Regions from separate parts of the Schinkia azotoformans genome, predicted to be linked through region 1. Evidence: predicted binding sites of a transcription regulator. Region 1 holds the regulator's gene; each other region holds the start of a gene.
What was found. The regulator Rex, encoded in region 1, represses fermentation and respiration genes when NADH is low (regulators of the CRP and FNR family bind a similar motif). The targets are predictions, from matches to a motif close to TTGTGAAATATTTCACAA.

Region 1 (7,734 bases):
GATTTTATCGAGAATGTATTGAATGGTGAAGAGATTATAACCGCGCAAGAGGATAAAGCGATTTTCGAAGAAATCGTCAAACAAGTCGTCGGGGACCAAGTTGACGCGTCAACCCTTGCAAATGTTTATGAAGAAATTAACCGCATCATTGATGAAAATGAAGAGGAAGAAACGCCAAAATTGGACTACAAAGACGTTGAACGCGTTTTAAAGGTGAGTGGAGTAGAGGATGTTAATACGGAAAAAGTAGAAACAGCTTTTCAAAAAGTCATTGATGATGAAAAGCACGAATTTAAAGCAAGCAGTATCGTCCCAAATTATAATACGAAATCGATTAAAATCCAGACTAAGGTCGCAAATATTTCAATCAGCCCTCAAGATTTGAAGTATGTTAAACAAGTCAACTATAGCGGTAAGCGTTGTTTACTAATTGAAGTGGATGAAGATACGGTGATTGAGGGCTTTACATTGATTCCGGAAACATTTTAAAAGTTGTTCAATGGCCCATTGAACGTGCCCGAAACACGAGAAAAAACCTAAAATGGGCATGTTTCATTATAGACAGCCCCTATTGAGCCAATTGTTGTTCAAACTCAGCGTCTTGCTCAAATGCTTGAAGTATTTTATTTTTAATTTCCTCATACAAAATAGGAGCATAAAGGGACCCAACTGTGAGAAATCTGTCTTTTCGAGAATCATACACAGCGATGGATCGAATGGTCCAATCGCTTTCCTTTTCTAAAGTAGCTTTAAATAAACGACAATACTTCGGCTCATGCATATTTTCGAAGCAAACCTCAAGTATTGTCCGTTGTTCGTCCTTTTGAACCTTTGTAATAAATATATTTTTCATTTCTATGTATGTAGACATGGCTAAGAATCTCCTTTATCAGCGAGGATATTCCTACTATTTCCATGTGCACTGCTAAATATAGCATCTTGAATAGATCATCTTCAAAATAGTTATCTTAAGACTAAGGAGATGATCAATATGTCACGTAATAGTGAAAGTCAACGTACGCAGGCAACTCCACATTTTGATGGGGAAGCGGAAAGCATCATTAACGGTCCTTTAAGAAGTGCTTCCATTGATCCGTTTGCACCGTTTTATAGAAAACATCATCCCAGTACTGAATCTCAGCTTTTGTCAAGTTAAAATTTCAAAGACGATTACAATAATGCACATACTATTTTTAAAAAAATCTAGACTTATTTTGGATGTGGACAGAGTTTATCCACAGCTCAGAGATGTGGTGGATAACTTCAACAAATTCCGACATAATGGGTTCCGTAGGTGTTCATAAAAATTGTGGATAATTCGATATTTTTCTGTGGATAATGTTAATAACTTTGTGGAGTGCCTGAAAAAAGTGAGTTTATCTGTGAATAACACTGTGGATAGTGTGAATACATAAAAAAAATACCCACATCTGGAAGAAATGGATTTGACAAAATTCCACAAGAAAAAACGTCCAGAAGAATTTTCTCTGAACGTTAATCCTGTAGAGTTTCCCATTCTTCCATCAAGAGTTCGAGATGGTCATGATATTTTTCGTTTTCACTAGTTAACTTGGCTGCCTTCTCATAGTCTTGATAAACTTCAGGGTCACATAATAGTTCATCATTTTCAGCGACTTTCATTTCAATTTGTTCAATTTGTTGTTCGATCTCTTCAATTCGACGTAGGCGCTGGCGATCTTTTCTTTTCTGTTCTTTGTCTTGTTCATATTTTGCCTTGTCCGATTCCGGTGGAGTTGTTTGCACCACTTTTGATGAGGATTGTCCTTCATTTTCAAGCTGTGCCAATTCTTCCATTTCCGCTTTTTTATTCACATAATAATCATAATCACCCAAGTACGACTCCAGTCCTTCTGTGGATAACTCAATCACTCTTGTAGCCAACCGATTTATAAAATAACGGTCATGAGATACAAACAGAATCGTTCCAGGGTAATCGATTAAAGCATTTTCTAGTATTTCTTTGCTATCCAAATCCAAGTGGTTCGTCGGCTCATCGAGAATTAATAGATTTGCCTTCTGCATCATCAGTTTGGCGAGTGCTAATCTTGCCTTTTCACCGCCACTTAGCGAAGAGACTATTTTTAAAACATCATCACCACTAAATAAAAAATTCCCTAATATCGTTCGAATTTCTTTTTCCTGTCTTAATGGATATTCATCCCATAGTTCATGTAAGACTGTTTTATTGGAAGTCAAGTTTGCCTGCTGCTGGTCATAATAGCCAATCGTAACATTGGACCCGTAGTTGATCGTGCCAGTAAGGATCTCAAGCTGCTTAGTAATCGCCTTAAGCAATGTGGACTTTCCAATTCCATTCGGCCCAACTAAGGCAACACTTTCTTCACGCTTAAGCCCGAAGGATACGTTTGTAAGAATCGGCTCCTTTCCTTGATAGGAAACGGTTAAAGAATCCACCATTAACACATCGTTGCCGCTTTGTCTTTCAATATCAAAGGAAAATGAGGCTGACTTTTCATCTCCAAGTGGGCGGTCCATTACTTTCATTCTTTCAAGCTGCTTCCTACGGCTTTGTGCCCGTTTTGTTGTTGACGCTCTTGCAATATTTTTTTGGACGAAATCCTTTAATTTTGCAATTTCCTCTTGTTGCTTTTCGAAAGACTTTAGTTCCTGCTCGTAAACGGCTGCACTTTGCTCTAAATATTTACTATAGTTTCCTACATAGCGGCGACAATTCGTCCGTGATAATTCATAGACTTGAGTCACAACTTTATCTAGAAAATAGCGGTCATGGGAGACGATTAGTAGAGCACCAGGATAACCTTGCAAATATTGTTCAAGCCAGCCCAGCGTTTCAATATCCAAATGGTTCGTCGGTTCATCAAGAATTAATAAATCCGGCTTTGTTAAAAGCAGCTTAGCCATTGCCAAGCGGGTTTTTTGACCGCCGCTTAAGGTTGCAATCGCTGTCGAATAATCAAAATCACCGAAATTAAGCCCATGTAAAACCGTTCGGATGTCAGCTTCATACTGATAGCCGCCTTCATCCTTGAAGGTTACTTGCAGTTCGTCGTATTCTTTTAATAATTTTTCGTATTTTTCGGTATCATCTAAATAGGAAGGATCACCCATTTTTGTTTCCAGTTCACGCAGCTTCTTTTCTTTTATTTGAAGATGGTGAAAAACAGTCAACATTTCATCCCAAATAGAAAGACTAGATTCCAAGCCGGTATCTTGAGCAAGATAACCGATCATTAAATTTTTTGGCTTAATGATTTCGCCGCCATCATACGACATTTGTTCTGAGATAATTTTCAATAAAGTAGATTTCCCTGCTCCATTTCTTCCAACTAGAGCAATTCTATCTTTTGATTGTACTTCTAATTTAATATTAGATAAAATAAGATCAGCACCATAATATTTCGTAAGTTGGTTGACTTGAAGTAGTATCATATCGGTTCACCTCTTCAAATCATAGTTTAGCTTATACAATGTCAAACGAGCAACAAATCTCCTTTTTTGACAAAAATAAATATCATCCTAAACTTTTTTGTATTAAAATATGTGTAAGTCGGGAGATGAATGAAGAATGTCCTTTACTCATTTTAATGAAGAAGGCCGTGCGAAAATGGTCGATATCACTGAAAAAAATGAAACTACTCGTACTGCCATTGCCCATTCTAGCATACAAGTAAATGAAGAAATCTATACAAAAATAAAAGAAAATAAAATGAAAAAGGGCGATGTATTAGCTGTTGCTCAAGTAGCCGGAGTGATGGCAGCCAAGAAAACATCCGAATGGATTCCGATGTGTCATCCATTGATGCTAAAGGGTGTGGATATTTCTTTTTCATGGGAAGAGAAAGCCCCTGAGTATATTTTACATATCGAAACAACTGTTAAAACAAAGGGAAGCACAGGTGTCGAGATGGAGGCTTTAACAGCAGCAACTGCTACAGCGTTAACGGTTTATGATATGTGTAAAGCCGTAGATAAAGGAATGATTATTGGCCGAACATATTTAGTTGAGAAAACTGGAGGAAAAAGCGGAGATTTTCGGAGAAAGGAAAATATTGATTAAGGAGAACGGGGGTATGGTATGTCTTTTGATAAAAACAAAATACCGCAAGCGACTGCTAAACGCTTGCCGTTATATTACCGGTTTATAGCGAATTTACATGCTTCAGGGAAACAGCGTGTTTCCTCAAAAGAATTAAGTGATGCGGTAAAAGTAGACTCAGCCACAATTCGCCGTGATTTTTCTTATTTTGGTGCCCTTGGTAAAAAGGGTTATGGGTACAATGTCAATTATTTATTGTCCTTCTTTAGGCAGACGTTAAGCCAAGATGAAGTGGTGAAGGTGTGCTTAATCGGGGTAGGAAATTTAGGAACCGCCTTTTTGCATTATAATTTTATGAAAAACAATAATTCCAAAATTGTGATGGCATTTGATGTTGACCCAGCGAAAGTCGGCACAGATATCGGAGGTGTTCCAGTTTATCATTTAGATGATTTAGAAAGCAAAATCACAGGTGAATTGGAAGTTGCCATTTTAACCGTTCCTGTACAGGTATCCCAGCCAATAACGGACCGCCTCGTTACGTCAGGAATAAAAGGAATTTTGAATTTTACACCAGCAAGACTGAATGTCCCGGAAGATATTAGAATTCATCATATTGATTTAGCAGTTGAGTTGCAGTCATTAATTTATTTTTTAAAACATTACCCATTAAGTTAATAATTTTATGGGTTGCCCCGGAAAGTTTGCTCAAAAGTACACATGGAAAAACGGCTATCTCTATTTTGAGGCAGCCGTTTTATGATTTTCTTTTTTTAATCATTCTTTTATATAAAATAAATCGAATAGCTGTTGAAAAGTCGAAGGTTGCAATCATCATTAACAGTATCGTAGAAAAGTTCCAAATTGTCTCTTTAGCGCTTTGGATCGCTAAATATGTAAAGAGAGCACCCATCGCCCCATAAATGAGTGCCATTGTATAAGGTGAAGTTCTCATTGTAAAAACCCTCCAACGAAGCTTTGCACCTGTTCATATTGCTTCTGCAGCTTCTCCATATCATCTGCAAATAGGATGCGTACCAACACAACAAAGGTATTCATGGAGACGTGGGCAACAATCGGAACCAGAATTCTTTTTGTTTTAACATAAAGAAAGGAAAACACAAGCCCCATTGCTGTATAGATGATGATATGTGTAAAGTCAAAATGGACAGCTGCAAAAATTAAAGAACTAATGATAGCGGCAATCCAAAAGTTAAATCTTGTATATAAACTGCCAAAGATAATCTGCCGAAAAATAATTTCTTCGAAAATTGGCCCTACTACTGAAGTAACAATAATAAAAATCGGTGTTTGCATCGCGATTTCTACTAAAATCTCTGTGTTTTCAGAGCCCATTTTGATTCCAAGTATCATTTCAATTTGTGCAGCAATAACCTGTGCTAAAAACGCTAAAAAGATCCCGGAAATCGCCCAGCCTGCTGCACGAGTTCTTGATACTCGATTGTTAGTATTATGACGGGCTTTGATGTCTGGCAATAACAACAAAATAACTACTAATAAACCGCCACTAAAGCTTATGACCGTCCAAATGGCCACCGCATCATCCTTTGAGATCCCATTTCGAAGCAGCAAGTCCACACCAAACAAGATCCCCGAAAATTGTACAAAAATATACATTAATATAGTAAGCAAGTATCTGCTTTTCAATGTTATACCCCTTTATGTTTAATCAGATGAACCACTCTTGTATTTTAACATAATTATTTTAAAACCAATAAAAAGATGATTGGTTTTTCAACATTTCGTTAATAATGTTCAGGGAGGTTAATTTTTACAAAAAAAATATAGTTTTTACTTGCAAAAATCTAGTTAATTATTTATTATAATAAATGTGTTAGCACTCAGCATTAATGAGTGCTAATAATTAAAATACTTAAAATTTATCTTAGGAGGGTGTTTCACTTGTTAAAACCATTAGGTGATCGTGTTGTTATTGAGCTTGTTGAAGCAGAAGAAAAGACTGCAAGCGGTATTGTTTTACCAGACACTGCGAAGGAAAAGCCGCAAGAAGGTCGTGTTGTAGCTGTAGGAACTGGCCGTGTATTAGATAACGGTGAGAAAGTTGCTTTAGAAGTTAAAGAAGGCGACCGCATCATTTTTTCTAAATACGCTGGTACAGAAGTGAAATATGAAGGTAAAGAATATTTAATTATTCGCGAGAATGATGTTTTAGCAATTGTTGGCTAAGTGGTCTTGAACGCGGAATGATAGAGTTACGAAGTGTGCAAAGACCCACTTTACTTTCATTTTTCGTGAGATAGATCTACTAGTCTTTTTACATAGTAGATCACCCTTGTCTAATAGAATTAATAAAAAAAATCAGAATCCTGCTGATTAATAATTTTGAGGAGGTACTACTTAAATGGCTAAAGAAATTCAATTTAGTGAAGATGCTCGTCGTGCGATGCTACGTGGTGTAGACGCATTAGCAAATGCAGTTAAAGTAACACTTGGACCTAAAGGACGTAACGTTGTATTAGAGAAAAAGTTCGGTTCTCCATTAATTACAAATGATGGTGTAACAATCGCAAAAGAAATCGAATTACCAGATGCATTCGAAAACATGGGTGCAAAATTAGTTGCTGAAGTAGCTAGCAAAACAAATGACATTGCTGGTGACGGTACTACGACTGCAACTGTTCTTGCTCAAGCATTAATTCGCGAAGGCTTAAAGAACGTAACTGCTGGTGCGAACCCAATGGGCATCAAAAAAGGGATTGAAAAAGCAACTCAAGCTGCTGTTGAAGAATTAAAAGCGATCTCTAAGCCAATCCAAGGTAAAGAATCCATCGCTCAAGTTGCAGCGATTTCAGCTGACAATGATGAAGTAGGTCAATTAATTGCTGAAGCAATGGAGCGCGTTGGTAACGACGGCGTTATCACAATCGAAGAATCTAAAGGCTTTACAACTGAATTAGAAGTAGTAGAAGGTATGCAATTTGACCGCGGCTACTCTTCACCATACATGGTAACAAATTCAGAAAAAATGGAAGCTGTTCTTGAAAACCCATATATCTTAATCACTGATAAGAAAATTGCTAGCATTCAAGAAATCTTACCAGTATTAGAACAAGTAGTTCAACAAGGTAAGCCATTATTAATGATCGCTGAGGATGTTGAAGGTGAAGCACTTGCAACATTAGTTGTTAACAAACTTCGCGGAACATTCAACGCTGTAGCTGTTAAAGCTCCTGGCTTTGGTGACCGTCGTAAAGCGATGCTAGAAGATATCGCTATCTTAACAGGTGGTCAAGTCATCACTGAAGATATCGGTTTAGATCTTAAAGCTGCAACGATTGAGCAATTAGGTCGTGCTTCTAAAGTTGTTGTAACAAAAGAAAATACAACAATCGTAGAAGGTGCTGGTGAATCTGCTACTATTTCAGGTCGTGTAAACCAAATCCGCAAACAAATGGAAGAAACAACTTCTGAGTTTGATAAGGAAAAATTACAAGAACGCTTAGCTAAACTTGCTGGTGGCGTAGCTGTAATCAAAGTTGGTGCTGCTACTGAAACTGAATTAAAAGAGAAGAAACTTCGCATCGAAGACGCTCTAAACGCTACTCGTGCAGCAGTAGAAGAAGGTATCGTTGCTGGTGGTGGTACTGCTTTAGTTAACGTATACAATAAAGTATCTGCTCTTGAATTAGCAGGTGATGAAGAAACTGGTAAAA
Region 2 (7,734 bases), on a different contig from region 1:
TAAATTCCGGGATCTCGTTCTTCATGGAAAAAAAGGCGCCCTTTATTCTACTTTAATCCGTATGACAAACAGCTACGGTGTAAAACGTGAAGATGGAAGTATTCTAATTAATATCCCATTAACGAATCAGGATTTAGCCAATTTCTGTGGCACTTCAAGAGAAAGTATTAATCGAATGCTAAGTGATCTCCGCAAGGATGAAATCATATCCGTGAATAAAGGGAAAATCACCATTCATGATCTAGAGTTTTTAAAAACGGAAATTAATTGTGAAAACTGTCCACCAGAATTATGCAATATTGATTAATCGGTATTGTCTAATTCTTATACTATGATAGTAATGCATTGACAAGAAAATAAAAGTGAAGAATATCACTTTAAAAAAATTATTTATAAAAAAGAAAGCCAACTTTTTCTAAAAGCTAGCTTTCTTTTTTTTTGTTTTATTTTGACAAACTTTCTTTACCTTCTTTATTCCGTAATGCTTTTGGAATATAAACGCAGAATGGTTCACTCTCTAAATAATCTCCAGTCATTGCATATGCTCTAGATCTTGAACCACCACAAACAAAGCGGAATTCACAAACACCACATTTTCCTTTATATAGATCAGGGTTGCGTAATGATTTGAAAATTGGTGATTCACGATAAATTTCAGCTAATGGTGTTTCACGTACATTTCCGGCTTTTACAGGTAAAAGTCCACTCGGGTATACGTCCCCAACGTGAGAGATAAATACAAAACCATTTCCATCATTAACGCCTTTAGGCGCTCTTCCTAAACCGTCAATGGTACCAGTTGCACCCTTCATTAGAGCATCTTCATAGTTGATGTCTTCGTGATTTGCAACATGTTCTCTCATTTTATTTTGAATAACAACCCTACGGTAATGCTGTGCGGCCGTTGTTTTAATATCGAATTTAACACGTTTACTTAAATTATAAAGCCATGTAAATACTTGTTCATGCTGAACCGGTGAGATCATATCTGATTCTTGGCCTCTTCCTGTTGGAACAAGGAAAAAGACGCTCCAAAGAACACAATCTAAATCTTCCACCAATTTTGCCATATCATCTAGTACATCGATATTGTATCTTGAGATAACTGTATTGATTTGAATTGGAATTTCAAGCTCATGTAAATACTTGATTGCCTTCATCGTTAAATCAAATGAGCCGCTAACTCCACGGAAATGATCATGAATTTCAGCAGTTGGTCCATCAATACTGAATGCCCATCTTGCAAGTCCAACTTCCTTTGCTTTCTCAATAGCCTCTTTCGTTACGTTCGGCGTTGCACTTGGTGTCATTGATACACGGACACCCTTCTTGATAGCATAATCAGCAATGTCATAAACATCCTCACGCATCAATGGGTCCCCACCCGTAAATACTAGCATAGGATTGTCCATTTCATAAATTTGATCTATTAAATTCTTTCCTTCCTCAAAAGAAAGCTCACGAGGGTCCCGTTTGTATTGCGCTTCCGCACGGCAGTGCAGACACTTAAGCTGGCAAGCTCTTGTTAACTCCCATATAACAATAAATGGATCTTTATCATAATCACGATTAAACACGTGAACCACACTCCTTATACTATAAAGACTCTTTCATTATTTTACAGGTAAAACTTTTCAGGTTATGTGATGTTTATCACACTGATATGAGATTTAACAATACAGTAACAAATATCTACAAATTATCTACCTTTAATATGTTTTTAATTATCCAGAAGTTTGTTAGAATTGTTATATAGGAAGCCATAAAAAAAAGAGGTGAACGAAAATGTTACCCCAAACATCCATAAAACAACTACTACATAATGTTCCAATATTTCGTGAATTAACGGGTGAAGAGCTGCAGCAGATCATTGATATTTCGCAAACACGTCTATATGAACCAAAAATCCACGTGTTTATGCAGGGGGATACGCAAGACCGGGTCTTTTTTATCCATCAAGGAAAAGTCAAAATTTATAAAACTGATTTCAACGGACGTGAACAAATTGTGTCCATTTTAAAGGAAGGAGATATGTTTCCCCATGTCGGCTTTTTTCGAAAAGGTGAATTTCCGGCTCATGCAGAGGTTATTGAACCAACTACCCTAATCATCATCCCTATTTCCAACTTTGAAGAAATCCTGATTAAATATCCTGAAGTAAGTATTAAGGTATTTAGAGTGCTCGGGGAAAAAATTATTGATTTGCAAAACCGTCTTGAGGAACAAATTTTATCAAATACGTATGAGCAAATTCTAAAGTTATTACTGCGCTTGTCAAAATCGCATGGACAAAAACTGGAGGATGGAAAATCTAAATTTTTAATCACTACCCACTTTACAAATCGCGAATTGGCAAACATGATCGGAAGCTCCCGCGAAACCGTAAGCCGTACTTTAAACCAGCTTAAGAAAAAACATCTTATTGACTCTACCGAAGAAGGTTATTATATCGTTGAAACAGATAAACTCGAAAACGAATTATTTTAACCAATAAATGAATACAGTTTTGTAAATAATAAGGGTTGTCTCAAAGGAATCTTCACTTTTGAGGCGGCTCTTTTTTTATGTGAAGTTTTGTTTTATAGATTGTGATTTAAATCACTTAAAACAGTATTGAAAATGGTTATCATAGAGATATGGCACAAAACATTAATTGTTCGGGGGTTAATCACATGAACATGATGCCAGGTCTGTCAAAGACTGAAACAAATATTAAGTTACCTTTTTCTTTTATTATTTATAGTTTACTGGCCTTTTCCGCCTCGCAAATTATATTAATTTTCAGCGGCGATTTTCTAACAAATGGGGCCTTTCGAATCCCACCTTTATGGATGGTTGCCCATTTATTAGTATTAGGTTGGGCACTGATGGTCGCCATGGGGGCAATGTATCAATTGGTACCCGTTGCTTTTTTAACGCCGATTTGGAATGAAACATTTGGGTTTATTCAATTTTGGATTACAGCCATTGGAATAACCGGATTTGCATTATCACTGGCATTTTCCCCTAAACTCACAATGATAACAGGGTTTATTACGTTGATTGGTGTATTAATGTTTCTCTATCAAATGGCAATGACTATGAAAAAGCAGACGGAAAAGAATATCCTAACCGCTTTGGTTGGCACTGCCTTAGTTTGTTTGCTGCTGACAATTTTGTTTGGTATTTTTCTCGCAGCAAGTGTTAGTGGCCATCTTCCATTAGCCAATCATGTCGCATTGTTGAAAACCCATATCATTCTAGGAATTGCAGGATGGTTTTCGCTGCTAATATTCGGGTTTTCCTATAAAATGGTGCCAATGTTTTCATTAGCACATGGCTTTTCAATGAAATTAAGCAAGCCGATTTATTTTCTTTATATTTTCGGCTTACTTTCGAGCATTTTATCATTTTGGACCAACCGATCGATTCTCTTTCAATTGGGAATGATGTTGTTATTTATTTCATTTTCTCTTTTTGTCTGGCATATTAAACAAATTATTAAAAAACGTCTAAAGAAAAATTTAGATAAGCCTTTTACCTTTTCTTTAGTGGCCATTATAATTGGCTGGATTATGCACTTGGTTGCTTTGATTTCGTCATTCATTTCAATTTCTCCTTATTTATTTGGAGTTATTATCTATTTATATATTATGGGTTGGATTGTATTCAGCATTATGGGTTATTTATATAAAATTGTCCCTTTTTTATGGTGGACCTATAAATACAGCAAGGAAATGGGACAGCCTAATGTACCAACCTTAAAACAACTTATGAATGAAAAGCTTGGAACCATTTTATTTATTTTATGTTTAATCTGCTTTGCAGGGTTTGCTGTTTCATTCAGCTTTAAACTAGCAGGCCTGTATATGTTTGTACAATCATTGTTTGCTGTCACAACCGTTGTTTTTAGCGCGACTGTAGTTAGTATCCTTAAAAAATAACGATATTGGAGGAGTTTACCATGGAATTAAAAGAAAAAATCCTAAAAGAATTAGAAACTGTTATCGACCCTGAATTAGGACTAAACATTGTTGATTTAGGCTTAATTTACGATATAAATATTGACGAAGAAAATAACGTAAATATCAAAATGACGTTAACAACGCCTGGCTGCCCGCTACATGACAGTATTACAAGTGGTGCAAGATATGTCCTTGAAGCTATGGAAGAAGTGAATGAGGTTAACGTTCAGTTAGTATGGGAGCCAGCTTGGTCTCCTGAGCTAATGAGCGACCGTGCAAAAGATTGGTTAGGAAGAAGATAAATAGAAAAGCGGAAGCACCCGTTTAGCGACGTATAAACTGGAGCCCATCGACTGAGATAAAGGAAACACGGCGAACTTGTGAGCCGATGTTGACTTATCGTAGGGAGGTGGGCGAAGTTTACGAGTCGCTGGGTGCTGAAGCTAGACAATGAAGAAAAGCGGAAGCACCCGTTTAGCGATATTTCATAGAAAAAATTGGAGTGATGAAGATGAGTAAAGTTGTAGAACTAGACGTACGTGAGGATCTAAAAAATAAACAAGAACCATTTCAAAAAATAATGAAGGCTATTGAGGGTTTGGATTCAACTGGTGATACATTTATTTTACATGCACCATTTAAACCAACACCATTATTAGGTGTATTTAGCTCAAAAGGTTTCTCTAACGAAGCTGAAGAGATCGAAGAAGACTACTGGAAAATAACTTTTGTTAAACAGTAAGGAGAATTCTTATGAAGCTTGATAATCGTGGACTTGAACCACCACAACCAATGATGAGAACACTGGCAGCACTTGATGAATTGCCTGAGGGTGAAGAACTGATTATAAATAACGATCGCCGTCCAATGTTCCTATACGAGGAATTAGATGGACGGGGCTATAAGCATGAAACGATTGAATTGGAAGATGGCAGTTTTCAAATTACAATACGAAAATCGTAAGCGCCTTGCTTAGCGAAATCCACTAGGCGCTGAGCGCTGGAACTAGACAATTAATTATGCACAGACTTAAAAAGGTAGTTCAGCCAACTTGGGCCTGAACTACCTTTTCTATTTTTCCTTCCTTTATATAGAAGATGCGCTCTCCTAATTTTCTTGCTTCCTGGAGATCATGTGTGACCATTAATATCGGAATTCCCCATAATTCATGAAGACGAAGAAGCTCTTCATGGCACTGCAAGCGTGTTTCATAATCCAATGCTGAAAATGGTTCATCAAGCAATAAGAGGGATGGTTCTGTGGCTAAAGCCCTTGTTAACGCAACTCTTTGTTTCTCCCCACCCGAAATTTCTCTCGGGTATTTATTTAACAAATGTCTTATATTTAAAACATCAATGATTTGTTCCGTTAATTCCGTGTTTTTCATACCATAGGCAATATTCTTCCAAACCGTCATATGGGGGAATAAGGCGTAATCCTGAAAAAGGTAGCCAACATTCCGATTTTGTACGGGAAGCGGCTTACCGGCAGAGTGAAAAAAGTCGACTCCATTACTTACGATCGAGCCATAATCTGGCTGCGCCAATCCTGCAACGCAATTTAAAATTGTTGTTTTACCTGAACCGGATGGGCCAAACAATATGGCAATTTCCTTATTAATATGTAAATCAACATCAACTGTAAAATGGGCAAGCTTTTTTTTAATTTGAATTGTTAACATCGATACCCACCTTCCTACTCTTTAGATGCGTACTTCATTATATTTCGCTTACTCCACCAATTTAGCCACATAATTGTGCTGAATCCAAGAGCAACGATGATGATGACCCAAAACTGGGCTACCTCCGTTTGTCCCGATTCTACTGCAAAATAGATCGCCATTGGGATCGTATCCGTTTTATTTGGTATATAGCCGGCAATCATTAGCGTAGCCCCGAACTCACCTAATCCCCTTGCAAATGCCAATACAAGCCCTGATAACAGCCCTGGCCATGCCAGCGGAAAGACGATCGTCCAAAACACCTTCCACTTGGATGCCCCCATCGTCAAAGCAGCATTTTCTAAATTCCGGTCATAATTTTGAAAGGCTGCTGACGCACTTTGATACATAAGTGGGAACGATACAACAATGGCGGCAATGACAGCACCCAACCAAGTAAACACGATCTGGATATCAAACCAGTCCAGTAACAGCCTTCCTATCAGCCCATTTTTTCCAAATAATAAGAGCAAGCCAAAACCGACAACGGTCGGCGGAAGTACTAAGGGTAAAAGAAGTACAGATTCAATTACACTCTTCCCAAAGAAGTTGCGACGCGATAAAAATCTTGACACAACCAGACCTAAAAAAAATACAATAATGGTGGAGATACTTGATATTTTTAAGGAAAGTAGCAACGGAGAATAATTCAATTGTATCAGCACCCTTTTTGATCTGCTTTATTTAACAAAACCATATTTCTTCAAAATACTTTGTCCGTCTTCACTTAGTAAGTAATCAATAAACTGCTGTGCTTCTTCTTGATTTTCACTATCAGCAATGATTGCTGCCGGATAAATAATTGGAGTATGTAATGTTGCATCAGCTTCAGCTAATACTTTTACTTTATCTGATGTTAAAGCATCACTTGAATAAACGAAACCAACATCTGCATTCCCTGATTCAACATATGTTAACACTTGACGTACATCTTTCGCATAGACTAACTTTGCTTGTACTTCGTCCCATTTTCCAAGAGCCTCTAGTGCCTCTTTAGCATATTTTCCGGCCGGGACACTTTCTGGCTCACCAATAGCTATTTGAGATAATTTGCTAGGGTCGATATCTTTGAATGAAGGAATTGTTATCCCATTATTTTTTTCTCCAACTAGGACAATTTTGTTCCCAGTGAAGTCCGCTCTTGAATCAACAGTAATTAAAGATTTCTCTTCCAAATTATCCATTGATTTTTGATCAGCTGATAAAAAAAGATCAGTTGGCGCTCCCTGTTCAATTTGTGTAGCCAATTTACCTGAGCCCCCAAAATTGAATGCCAGTTTAACAGAGCTATGCTCATTTTCATATACTTGTTTCATTTCATTTAAGGCATCTGTTAAACTCGCTGCTGCTGATATCATTAATTCAGTTTGTTTTTCTTCAGGCTTTAGTGTCTCTTGCTTTGGTTCTTCCGCATTCTGCTGCTGTGAAGAATTATTTGCTCCATTATTTTGGCTGCATCCTACTGATAATATCATAATAAACAACAAAACTAGAAAACCAATTGATATTCTTTTCTCCATGGTGAAACCTCCTTTTGGCTTTAATTATAAATAATTATATCTAGTTATAAATAGTTATAACTAATTTGATTATAATTATAATTAGTTATTTTGAGCTTGTAAATGATAAAATATGGATAGTTAATGAACTCTAATTTTTCTTAGGTGGAGGAAGGTAATGAAAAATGAATCTTATACGACGGAAGAAATTTCACAAATATTAAAAGTATCAAAATTAACTGTTTACGATTTAATCAAAAAAGGGGAATTAAAGTCTTACCGAGTCGGTCGGCAAATGCGAGTAGATGCCTCTGACCTTGAAAACTATAAAAGAAAAGCTAAAGGTCTTCCACCCCATGAGGAGCAACTGCATTCGATTTCGAATGATCTTGCGGCTACACTAAAACAGGACCCGACTTTAAACAATGCACCACGTTCGATCATTATAAGTGGACAGGATATGTGCCTAGATATTTTGGGCAAACAGATTGAAAAAAGGTCCAATCTATACCGCCCATTGCGCTCCTATGTTGGTAGTCTAGATAGTTTATTTTCAATGTACAAAGGTGAA
Region 3 (7,734 bases), on a different contig from region 1:
TTGAGTGGCAGCGGCGTTTGTAATGCCAGCCAATCAGCTGTAATGGATACTTTTTGATTAAAGGATCTTGTGGACCTTCCCATGATGGGATGTATTTTGCAATGGCTGGAATTTCTTCATGGTCGTTCATATCCCATAAATCTTTAGAGAAAATTTCAATTTTACCTGATGGTGTTTCAAATTTATTATTTGCAGGATCTTTGATTTGGTCTTCAAAAGCAATATACGATTTGTCTAAAGATACTTGATAAACTCCCATCTTTTGAAACTCTTCAAATGTCGGGAAATTTGGATCTTTCTTTCTAGATTCTTCGATAGACCACTTGATCCAATCCATTTGTGTTTTTCCTTCTGTAAATTCTTGCTCAATCCCTAACTTTTTAGCGAGCATTGTTAACCACTCATAGTCAGCTTTAGATTCATACATACTTTCGATACATTGTTGCGAAAGTATCGCATGCTGTGATGGGGCCCATGTTGTACCTATATCCCATCTTTCCATAAACGTGTTAGAAGGTAATAATATATCTGCAAACTTGGCGCTTGGTGTCATAAACACGTCACTAACAACAATTAATTCTGCTAAACTTTCATCCTTCAAAATTTCAGCTGTTCTATTGCAATCTGAATGTTGGTTAATTAATGTATTTCCAGCTAAATTAAAGATTGCTTTAATACTGGTAGGAAGTGTCTCATGACCTTCTGGAAGGCCGTTCACACCATCTTTGGCTCCCATTTCAGTTCCACGGACAACCGCATCTGTCCATAAGAAACATGGAATAGAAAGATCCCCCAGTGGGTTTTTTCCTTTGGGAACAGCTGTAGTCTTAACAAGACTTATATAGCCTGTTCCTGATGCCCAACCGCCTTTAATACCTACATTACCTGTTATTGCTGCAAGCGCCGTTCCACCCCGAACATATTGTTCGCCATATGCTTGTCTTTGCGGCCCCCAGCCTGTCATTAAGGCTGATGGTTTATTGGTTGCATATTCACGAGCAAGCTTCCGAATAATATCCGCTGGCACTTTACAAATTTTTTCAGCCCACTCCGGTGTTTTGGGTACTCCATCTTTGTCTCCTAAAATATAACTCTTTAAGGATTCTCCAGTTGGAATTCCTTCCGGCATATGTTCTTCATCAAACCCAATACAGTATTTATCTAAGAATGTTTGATCATGTAAGTTTTCTGAGATAATAACATACATCATTCCGTCCATCATCGCTGCATCTGTAGTTGGGGCAATTGCAATCCATTCATCTGCTAATGTAACGGCTGTATCTGATTGTCTTGGATCAATAACAACGATTTTTACGCCCGCTTCTTTTGCTTTCCTTAAATAATAGTCTGTTAAACCAAAACGCGTTTCAACCGGATTATGACCCCATAAAATAATTAGCTTAGAGTCAGATAATGTATCTAAACTATTTCCTGTTTGTGTTGTGCCATACGTATAATTTGTTGCATGTGTAACTTGTGCAGAGCTATAGGAATTGTAATATCCGAGATATCCCCCAGTTAATGCAAATAACCTTTGAATCATATTTCCTGCCCCAATAATACTTCCTGAATGGCCTGATGCATAGTTGCTATAACGGCTCGCGGGACCATATTGTTTTGTGATTCTTGTTAATTCATTTGCAATATAATCGATAGCTTCTTCCCAAGAAATTTGTTCGAATTTCCCTTCACCACGCTTGCCAACTCGCTTCATTGGATATTTTAAACGGTCAGGGTTATATACAAATTGGCGGTAGCCGCGACCTCTGATACAGCCACGCAGTTGTGGCATTTCGAATTTATCTTCTTTTGCATCAGTACTTAGTCTTGTGATGACGCCGTCTTTAATGTGGGCTTTGATTAAGCATCTACCTCCACAGTTAATCGTTGAACAGGTCGTTAATATTTGTTCGTTCATTAATTCATTTTCCTTAGAAGCCGCCATTACTTTTGAAGCAATCTGTGATTTTCCAACAAACCCTCCAACGACTACTGGCGCTGTTACCGCACCAGACCATTTAAGAAAACTTCTCCGTGACATTGATTTACCAATTATCTTGTCAAATAATTGACCACTCATTTTAACCTACCTCCTTAATAAAAACCTAATTTATGAAAGTAACTCATTTAGAACCTGTGAATCAAACTTAATAAAGCCATCCAACAAATCTGCAATTCCTAAAAATAAAGTTGAGCTTGCATTATTTTTTATATCCCCTGTAAATTGCGGCATCCATAATGCCAGATGTTTATCAACCATATCTTTTTGCCCCATTAATAGAGTTCTTCTTGTTTTTTCGTTTTTCTCTTGAAGTGTTTTTTCTATTAAAAGAATCATAAATTCTAGTTCAAACGCGATATGGTCTTCCGCCTCGACATGTTGGTTTGGTTTTTTTTCAATTTCAAGACCAAATTGCTGAAATAGCTGTCTTACTTCAAAGGTCGGAAAATCGAATAAAGCGTGTTCCTTCCCTCTATAAACAGATTCCCAAGGTGGGGCAGGCAATGAATACGGTCCGATAAATAACCGGAAATAGTCGTCTCTTGCCAATTGTAATGATTCCTCTATATGTTCAGATTTGAAGAAGTCATATAGCAGCTTTCCACCTTGATCCAAATCTAGTAAACCCTCAATGTTACCTCCCTCCTGAATTTCTTTATACGTTTCAAGCGTGAATGGTTTTGACAGTAATAAATGAAATAGTTGATAAAAACTTTTTCTTGCCATGTGTATTTCAATTTGTTCGGTATCAAGCTGAGTATCAACTTTTTGATCTATCATCTGCATTTCTTACACCTCCAATTTTCAGCTTTCGTTCGAAATCTTGGTTTGTTTAATTGTGAATAGATTCACATTTGATTTATAGTTTCATTATAGATTCATTGTTTTTTGTTTCATACGGTCATAAAAAACAAAAAAGCCAATCGATTTTTGTACCGATTGACAATTTTGGGTTAGGATATTACGATTTTGTGAAATTGTAGATAATAAAAAGATTGATTTTGAATACCTATAGAGCCTTTCCTGAAGAACCAAATTCACGTATTTTAACGATTACCGTTTCTTTTATCGCTTCCCGTCCTGGTCCAATAAACTTTCGAGGATCATACACTTTTGAATCAGTATTTAGTATTTCACGAACAACTTTTGTGAATTCAATTTGATTTTCTGTATTCACATTAATTTTTGACGTCCCTAATGATATTGATTTCTTAATTTGTTCAGTTGGAATCCCCGTTCCACCATGTAATACTAATGGCAATCCAATCATTGTACATATCTCTTCCATTTCTTCAAAGCCTAATTTGGGCTCACCTTTATAAGGTCCATGAACAGAGCCTAAAGCTGGTGCTAAACAGTCAATTCCTGTTAGTCTTACTAATTCCTCACATTCCTTCGGATCCGCGTAAATTACACCATCGGCGACTACATCGTCCTCTTGGCCACCTACAGTTCCTAATTCCGCTTCTACTGAAACCCCTCTTTCATGGGCATACTCTACAACTTGCTTTGTTATTTTTACGTTTTCTTCAAAAGAATGATGGGATGCATCGATCATAACAGATGTAAATCCCGCATCTATGGCGGCCTTGCATTTTTCAAAGCTTGATCCGTGATCCAAATGAATTGCAACTGGTACCGAAATTTCCATTTCTTCAATAAGAGCTTTAACCATTGCGGTTACAACGCTGAAGCCACCCATATAACGAGCGGCCCCTTCCGAAACCCCTAAAATCACTGGTGATTTCTCTTCCTCAGCCGCGCCTAAAATTGCTTGCGTCCATTCCAAATTATTTATATTAAACTGACCAACAGCATATTTTTCTTTTAATGCTTTATCTAACATTTCTTTCATTGAAACTAGTGCCATAATGAATTCCTCCTAGAAATACCTTATATAGATAAACTTCGTGCTAAATAAAAGTCAGCCATATTTACTTTATGCTTATCTTCATATGCTTTATCAAAAGGGACATGGACTAATTGGCATTTTCTCCACCCAACCATTACCCCTTTTTCACCATCAACTAACATGTCAACTGCTTTGGCTCCCATTCGACTGGCCATCATTCTGTCATAAGCAGTTGGTGACCCTCCGCGTTGAAGATGCCCAAGGACAATAACCCTTGTTTCAAGATTAAACTTTTCCTTTATGATTGTTTTAAGATCTTCACCACTGCATACACCTTCAGCAACAACAATAATGCTATGCATTTTTCCTCGTTTTTGACCTTGTTGAATACGAATAATAATATCCTCAACATTTTGAGGGGCTTCCGGAATTATTATTGATTCAGCACCAGAACATAAACCCGACCACAAAGCAATATCTCCTGCCTCTCGTCCCATCACTTCAATAATGCAAATACGTTCATGTGAATAAGCAGTGTCTCTTATTTTATCAATTGCCTCCATAACGGTATTAACAGCTGTGTCAAATCCAATCGAATACTCGGTTCCCGCAATATCATTATCAATTGTTCCGGGGATACCGATTGTAGGAAAACCCTGTTCTACTAATTTCCCTGCACCTTTAAACGATCCATCTCCCCCAATTACAATTAAACCTTCAATATCCACTTTATTTAACGACTTTAAAGCAAGATGTTGTCCTTCGACTGTTTTGAATAATTCACTTCGAGCACTTCTTAATATAGTGCCACCACGGTGTATAATATCACCAACACTTCCAAGGTCCATCTTTTGAAAGTCTCCATTTATTAAACCCTCATATCCATGTCTTACACCATAAACCTCAAGTCCACAATAAATTCCGCGTCTTACAACTGCACGAATGGCAGCATTCATACCGGGTGCATCGCCGCCACTCGTTAAGACCGCAATCTTCTCCATGATTACCACCAATCTTTCTTATGTTACTATGCAACAAAAAAATCAGCCTTTTCCTGTGATCATTGGATGTGTCCGCTTGTAAATATAATAGTCTGCTAAACCAGAGCCTAAAATAACACTACCAACGATCAAAATAAATCCAAAAATATGTGATAAACTGATAAGTTCTCCCAAAAATAGGTACGATCCTACTAATGAAAAGAAAGGTGGTATATTTAGAAAAACGGCTGTTTTACCTGCCCCAATATATTGAATTGCGTGGTTATAAAGTATTTGTCCGAGAGCAGTGGCAATAATTGCAGAACCCAGAAAAACACTCCATCCTAAAACTGTTCCATTTTTCAAACTACTTAATCCCTCTGGTTCTATTATAAAACTGATCACAAACAGGAAAAACGATCCCATAATAAGCATGTAGGCTGTTGTTAAAACCGCATCCATTGTTTCTGTTGCTTTTTTAATATAAATGAAACTTATCGCTTGAAAAATAACGGCAATGAAGATGTATATATCACCGTAACTTAAATGAATTCCTTGATTTCCTGCTAAAACAATGATAGAAACACCTATTATCCCAATAATAATTCCTATTATTCTTATAAATGTTAGTCGTTCCTTCAACATCAATGCTGCAAGTATTGATGTTAATAAGGGGACAATTCCAAAAATTAACCCTGCATTTGCTGCAGTAGTTCCTGTTAATCCAACGGACAAAAAGTAGTGGTGGCCCACAATTCCTACGAACATTGCCACTAAAATAAATAAGATCTCTCTTTTTTGCGGCAATCGAATTTTCTTTTGTATCCGTAACAATAGCCATACAACAATAGCAGCTAAGAAGATTCGTAGAGAAGTAATCGTAACTGCAAAAAATTGCTCTACAATAATTTTAATAGCAATAACATTAAATCCCCATACCATCATCACAAATAACAATTGTACATATAGCAGTTGCTTTCTCATATACTCCCAGCTTTCATGCTTTGGTACCTCAATATCTTCCATCATTAATCCTGCTAATTATAGATAAAACTATATAGGGAGATTAAATCTCCCTACTAATTAAATCACTTGCTGTACATTTTGATTTAATATCTCAACAACACGGTCTCCTACTTCTGCTGTCGATGCGATACCACCTAGGTCCGGAGTAAGTACCGCACTCTCTTCCACTAGAAATTCAATAGCTTTTAGAATTCTTTCTCCGATTTCTTCGTAACCTAAAAAGTCAAATATTTGGCTGACGGACCAAATCGCAGCAAGTGGATTGGCAATCCCTTTGCCTGCAATATCAGGGGCTGATCCATGGATTGGTTCAAACATCGATGGATATGATCTTTCCGGATTGATATTTGCACCAGCGGCCAATCCCATTCCACCTGCAAGGGCTGCACCAAGATCCGTTAAGATATCTCCAAATAAATTAGAAGTTACAACAACTTCAAAGCGGCCAGGATCTTTTACCATGAGCATTGCTGCTGCATCTACTAAATAAGAGTACGTCTTCACATCTGGATATTCCTCTTTTACCTCGTTAAACACTTCATCCCAAAATACCATTGAATAATTCAGAGCATTTCCTTTACTAATGCTTGTTAAAGTTTTTTCTTCTTTCGAAGCAATTTCAAAGGCATAACGAATAATTCGTTCTGTCCCTTTACGTGAAAACACACCAGTTTGTAACACTACCTCTTCCGGTTTCCCCTTGAATAGCCAGTCGCCCGCACCAGCATACTCGCCTTCACTATTTTCACGAATAAACAACATATCAATTGTATCCCTACTGCCATCAACTAAAGGACATGGAGCACCGTTTAATAATTTAATTGGACGAATATTAACATATTGATCAAATTCTTTGCGAATTCGCAGCAGCAGGTCCCAAAGAGAAATATGATCCGGCACTCCTGGGAAGCCCACAGCCCCTAAATAAATAGCATCAAAATTCTTTAGTTTCTCAAGACCGTCCTCATCCATCATTTTGTTATATTTTGAATAATATTCACAGCCCCATGGAAAGTACGTAAATTCGAACTGAAACCTGTCATCTAATTCTGCGACCTTTTTCATTACTTTTATTCCTTCGTCAACCACTTCTGGGCCAATTCCATCTCCTGCAATGACGGCAATTTTATATATCTTCATCTAACCATCTCTCTCTTTTAATAATTGTATGTTGTTAAAAAGGAATTTTACCCTTCCAAATTCACTACTACTGTAACAGTTTCAACTAGTTCTTGAATCGCGTAGGATGGACCCTCTTTACCATTTCCGCTTTCTTTTACACCGCCATAAGGCATTTGGTCTGTACGAAAGCAGCAGGTATCATTCACAATGATACCTCCAACCTCAAGCAGATAAGGAATTTTGTAGGATAAATTTAAATCAGAGGTATAAATACCTGCCTGAAGTCCATATTTAGAATCATTAACAAGCTCTATTGCCTCATTAATAGTTTCATAGGTTGAGACAACAACAATAGGAGCAAATGCTTCCTCGTCAACAACCTTCATTCCTTTTCTGGCATTTGTAATTACAGTAGGATAGTAAACGTTCTTCTCGCGTTTACCACCTGATAATATTTCGGCACCGCCATCTAATGCCTCCTTCACCCATAGTTCAATACGTTCCGCTTCTTTTTCACTAATCATCGGACCTACATTAGTTTCAGGATTTAATGGATCTCCTACTTTTAATAAAGAAACTTCATGTAAAAATTTCTCCATAAATTTCTCTTTAACAGACTCTTGAACAAAAATTCGTTGGACAGAAATACATATTTGACCCGCATGAGCAAACGCCATTTTTGCAAGTTTTGAAGCAGCCTTTTCAACATCTGCATCACTATGAACAATCGTAGCTGAGTTTGAACCAAGCTC
Region 4 (7,734 bases), on a different contig from region 1:
TTTTGCTGCAGGTGCTTTTGCAGTAATCATCTTATTTACATAATAATGTGATGAAACAGAAATTTCTTCTGCTTTATCTAGTGCGTCTTTATGTGTATCTTGGATTGACTCTACATTGTTCTTTAGTTCTTCGGCTGTCTTGTCAGCATGACAAGTACGGCATGATGCTTCTATATTTTTAAGTGGTGAAGTCCAGTTATGAGAAGAAACTTTCTTCTTACCGTCTGAACGCTCATAAGGCATGTGACAATCTGCACAAGAAACACCGTTTTTACCATGTGTACCTGTTGACACAGTTTCAAACTCAGGATGCTGTGCTTTTAACATTGGTGCGCCTGAAATATTATGCTGCCAATCAGATTTAAAACCTTGGTCTTTGGCAACTGTTTCATAGTATTCATACATTTCTTCCGGCTTGAAACCATTTGCCCATGGGAATACTACTTCTTTCTTTTCTGGCTCAAAGTAATATTCTACATGACATTGTGCACATACATATGTACGCATTTGATTTTTTGTTGGATTTGAAATATCAATTCCTTGTGATTCCATTGCTTTAGCAAAACTTGGACGCGTTACTCTTAATTCCATTGTTTGAGGGTCATGACAGTCAGAACATCCAATTGGAGAGTGACCCATTTCTTTTGCTGCAGGTAACACTTCAGCACGGAAATTAGCTCCCCAATACTTGTCACCCATGTTTTCTTCTTTTAATAATTGTGGTACCGCTGTTGATTTACAAGTTAAACAAGAACCAAATGATTTGTCGTTAATACGAGCAATTTTTTCGATATCTTCATTAGCATAAACGTGACCGCGGTCTTCATTATACTCTAGTGCAAATCCGTAACCATTAAATAAAATTGGTAATAAAGGCTCTTTACTTTGATCAAATTTAGAAGTCGGTACTGAACCGCCATATTTTGTGTCTGACATATCCTTCGTTGCATTAAAACTTTCATATTGAAGTGGGAATAAATCTTTAAATGCTTCATTGCTGATTGTATCGGCCGGCAAACCTGTATCAATCGGCTCTGAAGCACTACCATTCTTGGTATCTTTTGCTCCGCATGCAGCCATAATTGCCAGTGCAAAAATTGCAACCACAGCTAAGAGTAGAGCGCGCTTCAAGCTATTCATGTTATACTCCATCCTCTCTTCCGCTTATATCGTATTCACCCGGTTTAAAAAACTCATCATTTTTATACTTGTTTTTCTTACCGTGAGGCACTTGTCTGTGACAGTCTATACAATTTTCTTTTGCATCATGTTTGACTGTCTTAATCGTATTTTCGTGACAGCTAATACAGTTTTCTTGAACGACATCTGTTGTAGCCTGTTTCGCATGAATAACATCAGGAATTTCATCGACATTAAATGTATTCATGTAAAAATCATGGGCACCAGCTTTCGCTTTAAACATATACTTGCTTACGATACTGTCTGTTGGTGCATGACATTGATTGCAGGTTAGGTCCGCATGAACAGAATCGTTAAAACTACTATATGCCGTCTCCATTGGGTGACAGGTTGCACAAAAATCAGCAGAATCGGTATAATGCAGAGCCTGTGCACTTGCTGCAGCAAAAACGATACCGATAAACAACCCGATGAATACCCATAATTTCTTATCAATTGCCTTGATTTTTTCTAGCATATGCTTTTCACTCCTTTCCTCAATTAATAATTGTGAAATAATAAACATTACTTCAAAATAACAATAGCATTACTTTTGATTAGTAAAAGAAACCAATTGTATCAATAATTTGAATAAAATAAGGCAAAGTTTTGACAATCAAAATGTATCTTAAAATATCCCATAATAATAATTTTCTACTATTATGAGAGTAATAATCTCTTATGGTATAGTAATGAATTTTATGTGAACATTAGCTTTTCTGCAAATTAAAAAGAGTGCGAAGATTGATCCCTCAAAGGGAGGTCCTCACACTCTTTTACAATTTGTTACCTTTCCTGTTCAAATTCACTAACAATATTTAAAATTAATGTTGCAGAATGCAGTGCTGCTTTTTCAAGAAATTTATCAAATGATACATCGGAGTCCTTCCCAGCAATGTCAGATAGTGCCCGGATGATCACAAATGGCACATTAAATAAATGACAGACTTGGGCTATGGCCGCGGCCTCCATTTCAACCGCATATACATCCGTAAACTTCCCGCGAACAAAATCAACTCTTACGGGATCGTCCATGAAAGAATCTCCAGTTACAATCAATCCTTTAGCTACCTTGATATCAGTAATCCCAGCTGCTGCTTTTTCCGCTTTTTCAATTAAACGTACATCTGGAGTGAAGCCAGGGGGCATTTGCGGAACTTGCCCATACTCATATCCAAAGACGGTTACATCTACATCATGATGTCTAACATCTGTTGAAATTACGATGTCACCAACATTCAATTCAGTATGATATCCTCCTGCCGAGCCTGTATTTAATACATAATCAGGTTTGAAATGATCAAGTAATAATGTTGTACCAACGGCCGCATTTACTTTTCCAATTCCTGATTTTAACAAAACGACATTGATATTATTAATTTTTCCGATTGAAAATTCACTTTTCCCAATCGTCAAGTCTTCCCTATTTTGTATCTTCTCTTTTAAAATAGCTACTTCTTCATCCATTGCTCCAATAATACCAATCTTCATCTAAGCTTTGCCTCTTTTCTACGTCTAATTATCTGTTTTTAGTTGTTTCAGTGCTCGTTGCTGATTCTGTTCCGGGTTGATGATCGTTCCCCTCTACTTCTTCCACCTTAACAGGTTTCCAGCCTGAGCCATTCACCCATTCAAGCTGAACACGATAATAGGTTCCTTTGTCTTTTGTACTTACTGTAGAAATCGCTTTATTAGAAGCACCACCGTTCCCCATCCACCATACGATCATATTATCATTTGATAGACCTGTTGCAGAGCTGACAGCTTGGGTCATTTCCTCCCAATCCTGTGATCCTTTTGTAAAATCCGTAACATGTTCGCCTTCCTGCTCTGTTCCAACTGGTTCCCAGTCCTTCTTAATAGAACCGACTACCGTTGATTCCCGATCCTCTGATTTAGTAGAGTCTGAAGCAGCATCATGTTTTTCATCTTTACTAGTTACCTGTTTATTAGGAGAAACTTTTTCTGTTATATTTTCATTATGGGCTGCCTCATTATTGTCTGCAGTTAGAGTATCATCATCTGTTTCGGCGTCATCAGCAACTTCGTCGATCGTGTCATCTACAGCTTGTTCTGTTTCATTTGGCTCTTCAAGGGCTACATTCGCCTGTTCAGAATCCCCTGAAAAAATATTAATGATACCGATGATTAGTACAATACCTAAAATAGCAGCAATACTTGTAATGATTAATTTAATCTTTCGTTTTTTTGCCCTGTTTTGAAAACGCGGGCCTTCATATAAATCCTTGAAATCGTATTTCATACTCTGTCCCCCACTTTTAAGTCAAATGTATATCACCTCGTATTCTACCATTATTTTGTATCACCTAAAAGTAATTTCACTTTTTTGTATCCCATTCATATAGTTTTTTAATGACTATTTCGACTATGTCATTTGTTTTCGCTTCTGATTCTTTTACATCCAAATCGACAACTACTAATGCATATTTGGGCTGTTCAACCGGAAAATAGGCTGCAAACCATTTGTTAACTAACCCATTCCGTCCCGTTTCAGCTGTTCCGGATTTACCAGCGACAGTGTATGGCAAGGTTTTAAAACGCTCCCCTGTGCCGGATTGTACAACACTTTTAAGCAGGTTTTGGAGCTGCTCGGATGTGTAGGAGGAAAGCCCCTCCCCCTGAAGAGTTTGTTTCGGAAATGCAAATAATGTAGTTCCATTTTTATATTGAACTTCAGATACTGCTCTTACTTGTTTTTTTTGCCCTCCTCTGGCGATGGTAGCCATCATATTGGCAACTGCCAAAGGACTTGCCCGAACCTCCTTTTGCCCGATCGCTGTTTGATTGATAGCCTTCTTTACATTTTTGTCTTTTTCATCCCCCCATACTCGGCCTACACGCTCTTCTGGAAATTGCATGAAGTGATTAAAATGGAAAACATCCCCATGCCAACCAACCCGGCTAATAAGACCAAGTTTTTCAGCATAATCCTCCATATACGTAGGGTTCTGAACAGTGATCTCTTCAGCTAACTTGGCAAATGTATAATTACAGCTTTGGGCAAAGCTTTCCTCGAAATTCAAGGATCCTAGTTCGCGATCGGTACGGGCTTCACCGTACAAATTCAAATTACAATTAAACCTTCTTCCCCGAATCTTCGCATCATTTTCTAAGACGGCAGCAGCTGTTACGATTTTAAATACAGAACCAGGTATTTGCGGCTGTATCATTTCGTTCACTCCACCCGCATCTGCAAATGGATTTTCTTCGTTCATCTGGGGTCTGCTGACAATAGCTAAAACATCACTTGTTTCAACATCTAATAATACTAACCCGCCCTTTTTCATTCCCATATTGTCAATCGCTTGTTCTGCAATAACTTGAAGTGGTTTGTTTAAAGTCGTTTTTATTGATGTTGGGTAATATGGGTTAGCCGGTGCTGTATATTTAACCTCAAGCCCGAATAAAGGGCCCCCTAACTGATCGACATGGTACAGCAGCTTCGATTCACCTTCTGGAAGGAGGAATTCATCGAAAGCCCGCTCAAGTCCAGTTATACCAATCTCTGTATCTGCTGAAACAAGGCCAATCTCTAATTTTTCTTTATACCTTTTTTCGATCAGTTCTTTATTTTGGCGGACCAAGCCGATTAAGTGCCGCGCTACGATTTGATTCGTATAAACCTGTTGGTATAATGCAAACACCCCTGGAATTTTCAAGTCATTAATCTGCTTCTGCTGTTCTTCCGTTAATTTAATTGGATGCTTTCCTCCATAGGCAAATGGAGCTTTGGCTTGATTAACCTCAGCCAATAAATACTGTTCAGGAATTCCGCTTATTTTTGCTATTTTCGCGGATGGCCAGTCCATATCTTTTAAAAACGGAAATAGGACGAGGCTTGGGTAATAGTCATTTGTAATCGCCTCGCCATTTCGATCTGTAAATCGGCCTCTTCCATCATCTAATACAATCGATTGCGTCCTTTGCTTAATACTTGCTTCAATTAAGTTAACATGGTGTTTTGAAAAAGATTCAGTTTGAATAAGCTGTATTTGCGCCAGCCTTCCAATCAAGCCCATAAAAATAATCATTATTATGGTAATGATAGATATTGCTCTTCTTTTTATTTTCATAAAAAAACACCTCATCATCATTTTTGACGAGGTGTAAATTATTAAACATTGAATAGATTATTTTACATCTTTAATTCGAACTTTTATTTCGCCGCCAGGTGTTTGAACTACGACTTCATCACCTACATGGCGTCCTAAAAGGCTCACAGCCATTGGAGAATCGTTTGAAATTTTTCCTTCAAACGGATCTGCTTCTGCACTACCAACAATGGTATATTCCTCCGCTTCATCTTCACTGCCATCAGACATAATTTCTGCAAAAATTACTTTTTTGCCTAATGTTACAGTTGTTGAATTTTCCCCATCTGACTCAATGATGACAGCATTACGAATCATTTTTTCTAATGTTGCAATTCGTGATTCTACAAATGCTTGTTCATCCTTTGCAGCATCATACTCGGAGTTCTCTGATAAATCTCCAAAGCCTCTGGCAATTTTAATGCGCTCAACAACTTCTTTTCTTTTTTCTGACTTTAAATATTCCAATTCCTTAATTAATTTCTCTTTTCCTTCTTCAGTCATATAATAGCTTTTTTCTTCTGCCATATCCCTTCGCTCCTTTAATTCCTTTATTAATCATTATGTACTTCGATAAAAGTATAGTAATTCTATAAAGCCCCCATAACTTTATACAACAGTAAAGGTATACTTTTAATATCCTATTACAAATTTTCCATTTCATCAACAATTGTTTGGATTTTTGTTACCAATAAATCGATGGCAACATCATTCTGGCCACCTTCTGGTATGATTAAATTGGCATATCTTTTGGTCGGTTCAATGAATTGCAAATGCATCGGCCTGACAACGCTTACATACTGCTCAATAACGGAATCAATCGTCCGACCACGTTCTTTTATATCGCGGAGTATTCTGCGAATGATCCGAATATCAGCATCTGTATCAACAAAAACCTTAATATCCATAAGATCACGTAATCGTTTATCTTCTAGGATGAGTATCCCTTCCAATATAATCACGTTTTTCGGTAGGACCAGAATCGTCTCACTTGACCTAGTATGAAGACTGTAATCGTAAACAGGCTTCTCAATTTGTTCATAATTGAGAAGCTGTTTAACATGTGTAATGAACAGATCATTATCAAATGCAAGTGGATGATCATAATTCGTTGTCAATCTTTCTTCAAATGGGATATACCTTTGGTCTTTATAATAATAGTCCTGTTCAAGCACTAATATGTTTTCATTTGAAAATTTTTCATAAATAGCTCTCGTTACGGATGTTTTTCCAGAACCAGAGCCGCCAGCTATACCAATGACGATTGGCTTTTTCATTAGATCTCCTTTCGCATCATGTTGTAACGGAACACCGGCTGGTCCACTTTAAAAGTCACGATTTGTAAAGGATGTCGTGCGGCATCAAGCTCATTTCCTTCCTCATCCCAAATCTTATCAATAACCATTTTAAAATTCTCAAGTTCCGGACCAAAAAATTCTACTTCATTTCCTGGTTTAAAGTGATTCCGTTGCTGTAAAGTCACCATTTGTGTGTCAGGATTATAGTCTAATACCATTCCAACAAAATCATAGGTTGTCTTTTTGCTATGATTTCCAAACAATTGCTCTTTATACCCGGGCACCCCTTCAAAAAACGCAGGTGCTGTCTCACGGTTTGCACATTTATCAAGTTCTTCCAGCCACTCTTGTTTAATCGTAAAATGATCCGGGTCAGCACAATAGGCATCAATTACTTTACGATAAACACTGACAACCGTTGCAATATAGTGAATCGACTTCATTCTTCCTTCTATTTTCAGACTATCAACACCAAGTTCAATTAACATAGGAATCGATGAGACTAAATTTAAATCCTTTGCACTCATTGCAAAAGCCGGATCTGTGTCCACAAATTGTGGCACATCCACTAAATTCCCCTCATTCGTTTCCAGTTTATACAAATCATAGTCCCAACGGCATGATTGACAGCAGCCGCCTCGATTGGAGTCTCGGGCAGTCATATGATTACTTAACGTACATCGGCCGGAATAAGCGATACACATAGCCCCGTGAATAAATGTTTCAACCTCAATATCGACTTTCTCCTTAATTTCTCTAACTTCTTCAGCACTAGTTTCACGAGCCAATACAACCCGTTCAAGACCTTCTTCTTTCCAAAACTGGGCTGCTTTCCAGTTAGATAAGGATTGCTGTGTACTTAAATGGGTCTCGAGCTTCGGTGCTACCCGCTTACTTGTTTCGATAATAAGTGGGTCAGCAACGATGATACCGGCAACACCAGCACTCTCAACCCCCTTTAAATACTCTTCCAATCCGGGAATATTTTCGTTGTGGGCAATAATATTCGTTGTAACATATATTTTTGCTCCGTATTTATTTGCAAATTGAACCCCTTCGGCCATTTCTTCATGGGAAAAATTATCAGCGTTTGAGCGTAAGCCATATTCTTGTCCGCCAATAAAAACAGCATCTGCACCATAATG

Region 2: the regulator Rex is predicted to act here: its motif matches at 1,642-1,659, upstream of P9E47_RS02795 (TIGR04053 family radical SAM/SPASM domain-containing protein).
Region 3: the regulator Rex is predicted to act here: its motif matches at 2,839-2,856, upstream of P9E47_RS09965 (TorD/DmsD family molecular chaperone).
Region 4: the regulator Rex is predicted to act here: its motif matches at 1,688-1,705, upstream of P9E47_RS08035 (cytochrome c3 family protein).

What each region holds. Positions count from the first base shown of each region.
Region 1 is NZ_JARSMD010000034.1:3,864-11,597, reverse strand. Features, by position in the region: gene P9E47_RS19540 (DUF4317 domain-containing protein) at 1-489, shown strand, start outside; gene P9E47_RS19535 (hypothetical protein) at 569-871, opposite strand; gene P9E47_RS19530 (hypothetical protein) at 992-1,156, shown strand; gene P9E47_RS19525 (ABC-F family ATP-binding cassette domain-containing protein) at 1,495-3,432, opposite strand; gene moaC (cyclic pyranopterin monophosphate synthase MoaC) at 3,569-4,060, shown strand; gene P9E47_RS19515 (redox-sensing transcriptional repressor Rex) at 4,079-4,717, shown strand; gene P9E47_RS19510 (YdiK family protein) at 4,797-4,994, opposite strand; gene P9E47_RS19505 (CPBP family intramembrane glutamic endopeptidase) at 4,991-5,707, opposite strand; gene groES (co-chaperone GroES) at 5,963-6,247, shown strand; gene groL (chaperonin GroEL) at 6,423-7,734, shown strand, end outside.
Region 2 is NZ_JARSMD010000005.1:112,462-120,195, forward strand. Features, by position in the region: gene P9E47_RS02790 (Crp/Fnr family transcriptional regulator) at 1-307, shown strand, start outside; gene P9E47_RS02795 (TIGR04053 family radical SAM/SPASM domain-containing protein) at 444-1,577, opposite strand; gene P9E47_RS02800 (Crp/Fnr family transcriptional regulator) at 1,786-2,487, shown strand; gene P9E47_RS02805 (hypothetical protein) at 2,673-3,923, shown strand; gene P9E47_RS02810 (metal-sulfur cluster assembly factor) at 3,944-4,246, shown strand; gene P9E47_RS02815 (DUF2249 domain-containing protein) at 4,456-4,686, shown strand; gene P9E47_RS02820 (DUF2249 domain-containing protein) at 4,698-4,907, shown strand; gene P9E47_RS02825 (ATP-binding cassette domain-containing protein) at 4,987-5,625, opposite strand; gene modB (molybdate ABC transporter permease subunit) at 5,640-6,317, opposite strand; gene modA (molybdate ABC transporter substrate-binding protein) at 6,345-7,184, opposite strand; gene P9E47_RS02840 (helix-turn-helix transcriptional regulator) at 7,342-7,734, shown strand, end outside.
Region 3 is NZ_JARSMD010000017.1:38,936-46,669, forward strand. Features, by position in the region: gene P9E47_RS09960 (DMSO/selenate family reductase complex A subunit) at 1-2,080, opposite strand, end outside; gene P9E47_RS09965 (TorD/DmsD family molecular chaperone) at 2,111-2,788, opposite strand; gene P9E47_RS09970 (class II fructose-bisphosphate aldolase) at 3,012-3,872, opposite strand; gene pfkA (6-phosphofructokinase) at 3,896-4,855, opposite strand; gene P9E47_RS09980 (DMT family transporter) at 4,898-5,860, opposite strand; gene P9E47_RS09985 (tartrate dehydrogenase) at 5,918-7,000, opposite strand; gene P9E47_RS09990 (aldehyde dehydrogenase family protein) at 7,048-7,734, opposite strand, start outside.
Region 4 is NZ_JARSMD010000015.1:97,407-105,140, forward strand. Features, by position in the region: gene P9E47_RS08030 (ammonia-forming cytochrome c nitrite reductase subunit c552) at 1-1,140, opposite strand, end outside; gene P9E47_RS08035 (cytochrome c3 family protein) at 1,142-1,657, opposite strand; gene mtnN (5'-methylthioadenosine/S-adenosylhomocysteine nucleosidase) at 1,966-2,670, opposite strand; gene P9E47_RS08045 (YrrS family protein) at 2,699-3,442, opposite strand; gene P9E47_RS08050 (peptidoglycan D,D-transpeptidase FtsI family protein) at 3,519-5,273, opposite strand; gene greA (transcription elongation factor GreA) at 5,331-5,819, opposite strand; gene udk (uridine kinase) at 5,936-6,568, opposite strand; gene P9E47_RS08065 (peptidase U32 family protein) at 6,568-7,734, opposite strand, start outside.